3 regions of the Chelatococcus daeguensis genome follow, and region 3 is predicted to be linked to each of the others. Evidence: predicted binding sites of a transcription regulator. Region 3 holds the regulator's gene; each other region holds the start of a gene.
What was found. Region 3 encodes LexA, which represses DNA repair genes until DNA is damaged. Its sites were predicted from a motif close to TGTTCNNNNTGTGTTCNG; they were not measured.
Positions count from the first base shown of each region.

Region 1: BOQ54_RS16760 (YifB family Mg chelatase-like AAA ATPase) is a predicted target of LexA. The motif match lies at 1,617-1,634, and genes of this name have one in related genera.
Region 2: BOQ54_RS15220 (ImuA family protein) is a predicted target of LexA. The motif match lies at 1,748-1,765, and genes of this name have one in related genera.

Region 1 covers NZ_CP018095.1:3,524,819-3,528,089, reverse strand. The annotation lists gene mutS (DNA mismatch repair protein MutS) at 1-661, shown strand, start outside; gene BOQ54_RS16765 (hypothetical protein) at 662-1,474, opposite strand; gene BOQ54_RS16760 (YifB family Mg chelatase-like AAA ATPase) at 1,685-3,223, shown strand.
Region 2 covers NZ_CP018095.1:3,194,420-3,197,690, forward strand. The annotation lists gene BOQ54_RS15205 (helix-turn-helix domain-containing protein) at 1-38, opposite strand, end outside; gene BOQ54_RS15210 (response regulator) at 326-712, opposite strand; gene BOQ54_RS15215 (protein phosphatase CheZ) at 887-1,597, shown strand; gene BOQ54_RS15220 (ImuA family protein) at 1,772-2,563, shown strand; gene BOQ54_RS15225 (Y-family DNA polymerase) at 2,454-3,271, shown strand, end outside.
Region 3 covers NZ_CP018095.1:1,965,875-1,969,145, forward strand. The annotation lists gene BOQ54_RS09355 (ComEC/Rec2 family competence protein) at 1-1,703, shown strand, start outside; gene lexA (transcriptional repressor LexA) at 1,681-2,379, opposite strand; gene BOQ54_RS09365 (molybdopterin molybdotransferase MoeA) at 2,494-3,271, opposite strand, start outside.

The DNA.
Region 1 (3,271 bases), 1.6 Mb from region 3:
CGGCATCGTCGACAAGCTGTTCTCGCGCGTCGGCGCCGCCGACGACCTCGCCCGCGGCCGCTCGACCTTCATGGTCGAGATGATCGAGACCGCGGCCATCCTCAACCAGGCGGGCGAGCGTGCGCTCGTCATCCTCGACGAGATCGGCCGCGGCACCGCGACCTTCGACGGTCTGTCCATCGCCTGGGCGGCGATCGAGCACCTGCACGAGGTCAACCGCTGCCGGTCGCTGTTTGCCACCCACTATCATGAGCTCACCGCCCTTGCCGAACGTATGCCCCGTGTGGAGAACGCGACCGTGCGGGTAAGCGAATGGAAAGGCGACGTCGTCTTCCTGCACGAGGTCGTCCCCGGTGCAGCCGACCGCTCCTACGGCATCCAGGTGGCCAAGCTCGCCGGCCTGCCGCCCCCGGTCATCGCTCGCGCCCGCGCCATCCTCGATGAGCTGGAGAAGACCGAACGGGAAAAGCCCGTCGCCACCCTCGTCGACGACCTGCCGCTCTTCGCCGCGATGCCGCCGCGCCCTGCCGCCGCGGCACCGCAGAAAGACGCGCTTGGCGAAGCACTCGACGGCATCGATCCGGACGAGATGTCACCCCGCGAGGCGCTCGAGGCGCTCTACGGCCTCAAGGCTCTGCGGGCCGAACGCGACCGTCACTAGTCAGGCCGCTGCCGCGACCCGGCGCAGCCGCCTCAGCCGCAGCGTGAAGAGCATGCCGTTCCACATGACGCAGATGGCAAGGCCGATCAGCAGCGCGGCGGCCGACCCCAGGGGAATGGCGGCGAGGTGAACCGCCGTCAGCGCGGCCGCAAAGCCCGCGAGGCCATAGACGCTGCTCGCCGCGACGGCACCGGCCGCCGGCCCGCCGATGGCCCGGTGAGTCACAACGAGAATACTCGAGATGACGATGGGGAAGAGGGCGAGAATGCCCGAGGCGACCGCCCCGATATGCCAGCTGACGACGCTGAGAACGCCCACGAGCGTCGCGACGGCGAGCGCGCGCAGCATCAGGTCGACCGGACGGGGACCATCCGAGGCCGGAATCACGACCCGCGAGAAGCGCCGCGCCAGCGGCACCCCCACGGCAAGGGCCGCGGCATTGACAAGCAGGCCGAACCACAGCGGCGGCGTCATCGTGCGGATGGCGAGGGCGGCGAGGAGCCACACGCCGATCGCTCCGGCGATGCTGCCGAGCCCGCCCGCGCCACGCCGGGCGAGCACCGCATAGGTCATGGCGAAGATCACCGTGACGGCGTTGATGCTGACGCTGCCGACCGCGCTTTCGGCGATGAAGGCCGGGCCGTGGTCCATGGCGAGCACGACATAGGCCGGGCCGGCGGAGATCGGCAGCGTCGCGATCAGGCCGCCGACGAAGGGCCCCGCCTTCTGCGCCACGAGCGAGCCCGAGACAACGATCGCGGCGACGAGCACCATCTTGACCGGCAGCGCCAGGAGCGCGGCATCGAATTCCATGTCCCGGACCTTCATCCCCGACGGCGCGCAGCAGCCGCCAGACAAGGGCATAGCGCGTTGGGGCGGGCGAAGCCCGCGACGTCTTTGCAACCCTGCCCTGCCGCCGCCGAAAGCGGATACCCGCCGCAATGGCGCCGGCTTTTGTTCTCTTCCTGTTCTTGAGCGGGACCGCGATCGCCGTTAAGGTGCGCCCGGGCCGGGGGAAAGAGCATGGTGGCGAGGGTCGCGACGGTCGCGTTCGAGGGCATCGAGGCACGCGCCGTCGACGTGCAGGTGCAGATCGCGCCGGGTAATGTGGCCTTCACCATCGTCGGCCTGCCCGACAAGGCGGTGGCCGAGAGCCGCGAGCGCGTGCGCTCGGCCCTGATGGCGGCGGGGCTCGCTTTGCCGGCCAAGCGCATCACCGTCAATCTCGCCCCGGCGGACCTGCCCAAGGAGGGCTCGCACTACGACCTGCCCATCGCGCTTGCCGTGATGGCCGCCATCGGCGCGGTGCCTGCGGATGCCCTTGCCGGCTATACAGTGCTTGGCGAGCTCGCGCTCGATGCGTCCGTCACGGCCGTCGCCGGTGTGCTGCCGGCCGCCATCGCCGCCAATGCGCGCGGGCACGGCCTCATCTGCCCGGCCGCCTGTGGCCCAGAGGCCTCCTGGGCGAGCGGCGATCTCGACATCCTCGCCCCGCGCTCCCTCGTCCAGCTCGCCAACCACTTCAAGGGCACGCAGGTCATGGCCCGACCCGCGCCGGCGGTGACGCGCCCCGGCGCCGACCTGTCGGACCTGAGGGACATCAAGGGCCAGGAAAGCGCCAAGCGGGCGTTGGAAATCGCCGCCGCCGGCGGCCACAACCTGCTCATGAACGGCCCGCCAGGCGCCGGCAAGTCGATGCTGGCGCAGCGCCTGCCCTCGATCCTGCCGCCCCTCGCCCCGGCCGAGCTGCTCGAAGTGTCGATGATCCAGTCCGTCGCCGGCCTCCTCGCCGAGGGCGCCCTGACGGACCGCCGGCCCTTTCGCGCACCTCATCATTCCGCCTCCATGGCCGCGCTCGTGGGCGGCGGTCTCAGGGCCCGGCCCGGCGAGGTCTCGCTCGCCCACCACGGCGTGCTCTTCCTCGACGAATTGCCTGAGTTCCAGCCCCAGGTGCTCGACAGCCTGCGCCAGCCGCTGGAAACCGGCGAGGTGCTGATCTCACGCGCCAACCACCGTGTCAGCTATCCGGCCCGCTTCCAGCTCGTCGCCGCCATGAACCCCTGCCGCTGCGGCCGCGCCACCGAGCCCGGCTTCGCCTGCCGGCGCTCGCCCAACGAGCGCTGCATGGCGCAGTACCAGGCGCGGCTGTCCGGTCCGCTGATCGACCGCATCGACCTCGTCATCGAGGTGCCGGCCGTCACGGCGGCGGATCTCATCCTGCCGCCCCCGACCGAGGGCTCGGCGGAGGTGGCGCAGCGTGTCGCGCGCGCCCGTGCCGTGCAGAGCGCCCGCTATGGCGCGCTCGGCCTCGCCGAGGTCACCACCAATGCCCGCTGCCCCGTGCCAGTGCTCGAGGAGGTGGCGCGGCCGGACGATGCCGGCCTTGCCCTCATTCGCGAAGCGGCCGACGCCATGCGCCTCACAGCCCGCGGCTATCACCGAGTGCTGAAGGTGGCGCGCACCCTCGCCGATCTCGACGGCGAGGAACGGGTCGGGCGCCTGCATCTCGCCGAAGCGCTGTCCTTCCGCACGACGCTCGAACGGCTCGCCGTACCAGCCTGAACGGCTTAACGGGCGATTCAGCACGCCTGCCAACGCAATCTCAACGCC
Region 2 (3,271 bases), 1.2 Mb from region 3:
GCCCGGAGGCGCTGAGCGATGCTGTTCTCGGAATTCATTCCGGCCCCCGGCAGGAGGAGGCCCAGCAGGAACGAGACGCCGCAGGACGACGCAACTTCCGCCCCCCAATCGTCGAGGGCATCCGCTCGAAGTCGAGCCGCGCCCATCTACAAGTCTCTGATATTAAAAGTTGCTGCCAGGCAAGACAAGCCGGACCGGCAGCAGCCTGCCAGACCGTCTCGGACCAGCAGAAACCATCGGATTTACACGCTTAAAATACAAAGTGGCACGCCCTGCCCCCGGCAGGGCGTGCGCCACAGGCCCATTCGAACGAATGCGCAGAGGATTACTGCTCAGCGAAGACCGCCTCGATCTTGCCTTTCAGTGTCTGCGCATTGAACGGCTTGATGATGTAGTTGTTGACGCCGGCCTTCTTGGCAGCGACGACGTTCTCGGACTTCGCCTCGGCGGTCACCATGATGAAGGGCGTGTGGGCGAGCTTCTCGTCGGCGCGGACCTGCTTGAGCAGTTCGTAGCCAGTCATCGGCTCCATGTTCCAGTCGCTGATGACGAGACCATAGTCGCGCTCCTTCATCTTGGCGAAGGCCTCGGTGCCGTCGGCCGCCTCGTCGACATCCTGAAAGCCGAGCTGTTTCAACAGGTTGCGGATGATGCGAACCATGGTCTTATAATCGTCGACCACGAGGATCGGCATCGAAAGATCAAGCGCCATAGTTCACTCCACCGCTTTGCACTTTGTTGACAGGGGCGCATTTCGCTGCGCGGAGACTCTTGCAGAAAACTTGCACGAAGCTTGCATGACGGAAGCCGGACCGTTTGCCTTGGTTGAAGCCGAGCACGTATAGTAACGCCCTGAATTGACCAATCCTTAAAAAGGGAGGTGCCGATGACTGCGGGCCATCGGCCGTTTCGCATCGAATCCATGGTCGAGACCGGTTTCGGCGACACACTCATGGGGAGCCCGGCGGTGTCGGCGCAGCTCGAACAGATCACGCAGCAGCTCGCCGAGTTGCGCACTCTGGTCGAAGCCATCAACAGCCGCGACGAGCGAATCGGTCAGATCTCGGAAGGTGGCGCCTTTTGGCAGGATGTCGACGCCATCCAGCGCAGCATCCAGAGGACGAAGCTGGAGCTCGCGACACTTCATGCCAAGGGTCTGCGTGGCGAGCAGAAGAGCCGCGTGACAGACGAGCTCGACGCCGTCGTCTCGGACACCGAGAGCGCCACGGAGACGATCCTCTCCTCGGCGGAGGCCATCAACGACGCCACAGGCGTGCTGATGGAGCAGCTCACGGGCGAGCAGCAGGAACTCGCCAACCACATCTACGAGCAGGTTATCCGCATCTTCGAGGCCTGCAACTTCCAGGATCTCACCGGCCAGCGCATCGGCAAGGTGGTCGGCACGCTCAAGTTCATCGAGGAGCGTGTCGCCAGCATGATGGAAATCTGGGGCGGGCCGGACAGCCTCTCGAGCCTTGCCGAGGCCGAGGTGGAGGAAGAGGAGGAGAAGGGCGACGAGGCCTTGCTCAACGGGCCGCCGCTCGCCGGCGACATGAACGTCGTGTCGCAGGACGACGTCGATTCCCTCTTCCGCTGAAGAGCATCCCCACTCTCATTTCCCTTTCGCCATCGGACATCTGCTGGCGGCGGCATGAACGGCCGCCGCCAGGTACGGCCGCTCATGCCGGCTGTCCACTGACGGCGCTCGCGGGCCCGGCATTGACTCTCGCGTTCTCCTGAGTCGTTATAGAACGAAACAGGAACAAAAATCATGAGCGCGGTGCAGGATACATTGCAGGCGCTGCGGCGGAGCATTGCCGCGATCGAACCGGCGGCTTCCGAAACAGGCCGGCGCTTCACATGCGGGGCGCCGGCCGTGGATGGGCTGCTGGGCGGCGGCTTCCTCCGGGCCGCGGTGCACGAGATCTTCGCGCACGAGGAGGCGGATGCCGGCGCCGCTGCCGGTCTTGCCGCCGCCCTTGCGGCGCGAGCCGCGGCGGATGACCGCCGCGTAGTCTGGGTGCGGCAGGGTTTTTCCGTGGCGGAAACCGGCGCGCTTCACGCGCCGGGCCTTGCCGCCCTCGGGCTCGACCCGGGCCTGCTCGTCGTGGTGACGGGGCCCGATGCCACCTGCGTGCTGCAGGCGGGGGCGGAGGCCTTGCGCTGCCCGGCGCTCGGCGCCGTCGTCATCGAGCCGTGGGGCGACCCGAAATCCCTCGACCTGACGGCGAGCCGCCGCCTCGCGCTCGCGGCCGAGCAATCCGGTGTTCCCGCCCTTCTGCTGCGCATCGCGGCGACGCCCCGGCCGAGCGCGGCGGCGACACGCTGGTCGGCCGCCGCCGCCCCGTCCCGGCCGCTGGCCGCCAACGCCCCCGGCCATCCCGCCTTCGACATCACCTTGCTGCGCCATCGCGCCGGCCTTGAGGGCCGCCGCTGGCGCCTGGAGTGGCACCGTGAGCACCGTCTCTTCCGCGAGCCCGCGCCGCTATCTCGCCCTGTGGTTCCCCTTCCTGCCGGCCGACCGGCAGCGCCGGACCTCGCCCCCCTCGCCCGCACAGGCTGAGGCGCCGCTCGTCCTCGTCGAGAAGGTCTCGAGCGCGCTGCGCCTTGCCGCCGTCGACCGGCAGGGGTTCTTGCTCGGCCTCACCCCCGGCCTCACCCTGGCTGATGCGCGCGCCCGCATTCCCCATCTCGTCGCGGTGGACATGGACCGCGCGGCCGATGCCGCCCTGCTCGCCCGCCTCGCCGATTGGTGCGACCGCTATACGCCGCTCGTCGCCATCGAGGAGCCCGACGGCCTCGTGCTCGACATCACCGGCTGCGTCCATCTCTTCGCCAGCGAGGCCGGCCTGCGCCGGACGGTGATGCAGGGCCTCGCCCGCGGTGGCCTGACCGTGCGGGGCAGCGTCGCCGGCACGCCCCAGGCGGCAGCGGCGCTCGCCCGCTTCGGCCGCAAGGCGCTCGGGCGGCACGACATCGTCCCGCCCGGCGAGGAGGAGATGGCGGTGCGGCCGCTGCCGGCGGCCGCGCTCGGCGTCTCGCCGGAAGTACTGCTCGCCCTCACCCGGGCGGGGCTGAAGACCGTGGGCGACCTGGCGGAGCGCCCGCGCGCGCCGCTTGCCGCCCGCTTCGGCGCGGACCTGCCGGTCCGTCTCGCGCGTATCCTGGGCCAGGAAGACATCGGCATCTCGCCGCGCCGGCCGCTGCCACCCTGCCTCGTCGAGCGGCGCTTCGCCGAGCCCGTGGCCCGCGAGGAGGACATCGACGCCGC
Region 3 (3,271 bases):
CCGGGGCGGCCTGGCCGGGCGGCTATGATTTCACGCGCGACGCCTTCTTCCGCGGCATCGGCGCCGTCGGCTCGCTTGTGGGGCGTGTGGAAATCAGTGCCCCGCCGCGCGTGCCGGACTGGCGCCTGGCCCTTGCAACATGGCTTGACGAGGCGCGTAATGCGCTGACGACGCGCATCGCCCGTGCCGCCGGCGGGCAGGAGGGGGCTGTCTCGGCTGCGCTCGTCACCGGCAAGCGCGGCCTCATTACCGAGGATACCAACGAGGCCCTGCGCGCCGCCGGCCTCTATCACATCGTGTCGATCTCCGGTCTGCACATGGCGCTCGCCGCCGGCACGGTGTTCTGGGCCGTGCGCGCGCTCCTCGCGCTCTTTCCGGCCATCGCCCTCACGTGGCCGATCAAGAAGATCGCCGCCGCGACGGCCATGGCGGGGGCCGTGGGCTACTGCCTGTTCTCGGGTGCTGACGTCGCCACCCAGCGGGCGCTGATGATGACACTGACCATGCTCGGCGCCATTCTCGCCGACCGGCCGGCGCTCTCGATGCGCAATCTCGCGTTCGCCGCCATCTTGTGTCTCGCCCTCGAGCCGGAGGCAGTGCTCGGGCCGAGCTTCCAGATGTCGTTCTCGGCAGTGGCCTGTCTCGTGGCGCTCGCGGAATGGCAGGCGGCCCGTCCGGGCAGGGGCGAGGCGTCGCTCGGTCCGGTCGCGCGCGCCCTGTGCCATGCGTGGCGATGGACCGTCACCCTCGTCGTCACGACCCTGGTCGCCTCCCTGGCGACAGGGGCCTATGGCGCCTATCACTTCCAGACGGCGATGCCGCTGAGCGTGGTGGGCAACGGCATCGCGCTGCCCTTCGTCTCCTTCATCGTCATGCCGGCGGCTGTGCTCGGGGTTCTGCTCAACCCCTTCGGCCTCGACGCGCCCATCTGGTGGCTGATGGGGCAGGGCACGGCCATCGTGCTCGCGGTCTCCCACGCCATGCAGGACTGGCGCCTGTCCGTGATGGCGATACCGGCCTTTCCGGGCAGCGCGCTCATCCTCTTCTCGCTGGCGCTGCTCGTGCTGACCATCTGCATCTCGCCGCTGCGCTGGCTCGCCGCCGTGCCCGCGGCCGCCGCCCTCGCCATCGCCGCGGGAGCGGCGCGGCCGGACATCTTCGTCGACCGCAACGGTGCGAGCGCGGCCGTCCGGGGTGTCGAGGGGCGTCTCGCCGTGCTCGGCCGCGCCTCGTCCTTCGTCGTCGCCCAATGGCTGCGCGCAGACGGCGATGCGAGGCAGCCGGGCGACGAAAGCCTCAAAAGCGGAGTCTTCTGCGACCGCGACGGCTGCACCATGCAGGCGGTCGACGGCCGCATGGTCGCCCTGGTGCGCCGCCCCTCGGCCTTCGTCGAGGACTGCCGGCGGGCCGACATCCTCGTCACTGCGCTCACCGTCCCGCCCGGCTGTGCAGCGCCCGTGGTCATCGACCGCACGAAGCTGCGCGAGAACGGCGCAATGGCCGTCATCCTCGGGAATGGCGGCAGCGATCGGCTCATCGGCCAGTTGCCCTCCGACGAGCGCCGCGCCTGGATGCAGGCGCTTCCTTCACGACCGTTGTCCACGGCGGCCGGCGCCGCGACGGGCCGGCCATCGCCCGCGTCAGCCGATGAGACGGGCGGGGAGGATCAGGAGCCCGACGTCAGTAGCGACGCAGCAGATTGACGAGCTTGCCCTGGATGCGCACCCGGTCGGGGCCGAGCACGCGCGTCTCGTAGGCCGGGTTGGCCGCCTCGAGCGCGATGGAGGAGCCGCGGCGCCTCAGGCGCTTCAGCGTTGCCTCCTCGTCATCGATCAGGGCGACGACGATATCCCCTGTATTCGCCGTATCCTGCTTGCGGATGACGACCGTATCGCCATCCAGGATGCCGGCCTCGATCATCGAATCGCCGCGCACCTCGAGCGCGAAGTGCTCGCCGCTGCCCAGCATGTCCGGCGGCAGCGAGACGGTGTGGCTGCGGCTCTGGATGGCGGAAATGGGCGTGCCGGCAGCAATCCGGCCCATGACAGGAATCGCAACTGTCTGGACAGCGGGTTCGACCGCCTGAGGCGCCGGCGCGCGCACCTTGCCAAGCCCGCCCTCGACCACGCTCGGGTTGAAGCGCCCGCGCGGGGCTGCGGCGACGCCGTCGGGCAGGCGCAGCACCTCGAGCGCCCGGGCGCGGTTCGGAAGCCGGCGAATGAAGCCGCGCTCCTCCAGCGCCACGATGAGGCGATGGATACCGGATTTCGACTTAAGATCGAGGGCTTCCTTCATCTCGTCGAAGGACGGCGGCACGCCGGTCTCACGCAGGCGTTCGTGGATGAAACGCAGGAGTTCGTGCTGTTTGCGCGTCAGCATGGCCGGCGATCTCGCTCCCCCTCGTCGAATCGCATTGTCGATGCGAGTCGAAAACAAATCATGAACGAGATTAGACGTTCCCGGTGTGTTCCGCAAGTTCGACCGAGGCGAAGTTCAGAGCCGGATGATGCGGCAGGGCTCGCCCGCCCGGGCGGCGGGGGCATGGGGCGCACGCACGACGAGCGCCTCGGCCTCCGCCATGAGGCGCAGCATGGAGCTGTCCTGGCGCGGGAAGGGGCTGGCGACGAGGGTGCCGTCGTCGGCCGTCGCGAGGCGGGCGCGCAGATAGTCCTGCCGCTCGTCATTGGCCGGCAAATCGCTGCCGAGCCGGGCCGGCAGGGTCGCGATTTCGGCCGCATCCGGATCGCCGCTCAGCGCCCGCACGAGCGGCGCGAGGAAGATGAGCGCGCACACGATGCTGGAGACGGGATTGCCCGGCAGGCCGAGCACGGCCATGGCGCTGAGGCGCCCGTGCATCAGGGGTTTGCCCGGGCGCATGGCGATGCGCCAGAAGCCGAGCTGCCATCCCTGCGCCGAAAGGGCGCGCTGCACGAGATCGTGATCGCCCACCGAGGCGCCGCCGAGTGTCACGAGCACGTCGGCCCGGGCCTCCTTGGCCGCATCGATCGCGGCAGAGAGCGCGGCGAGATCGTCACCGGCGATGCCGAGGTCGATGGCTTCGGCCCCGGCCCGTTCGGCGATGGCCGCAACGGCATAGGTGTTGGAGGCGACGATTTGATCGGGTCGGCTCGGTTCGCCGGGGCGGACGAGTTCGTCTCCGGTTGCCAGAATGGCAACGCGCGGCCGCCGCACCACTGGCAGCGCCGCATGGCCCATGGCCGCGGCGAGCGCAACTGCCGAGGGGGCGAGTTGCCGGCCGGCCTGCAGCAGG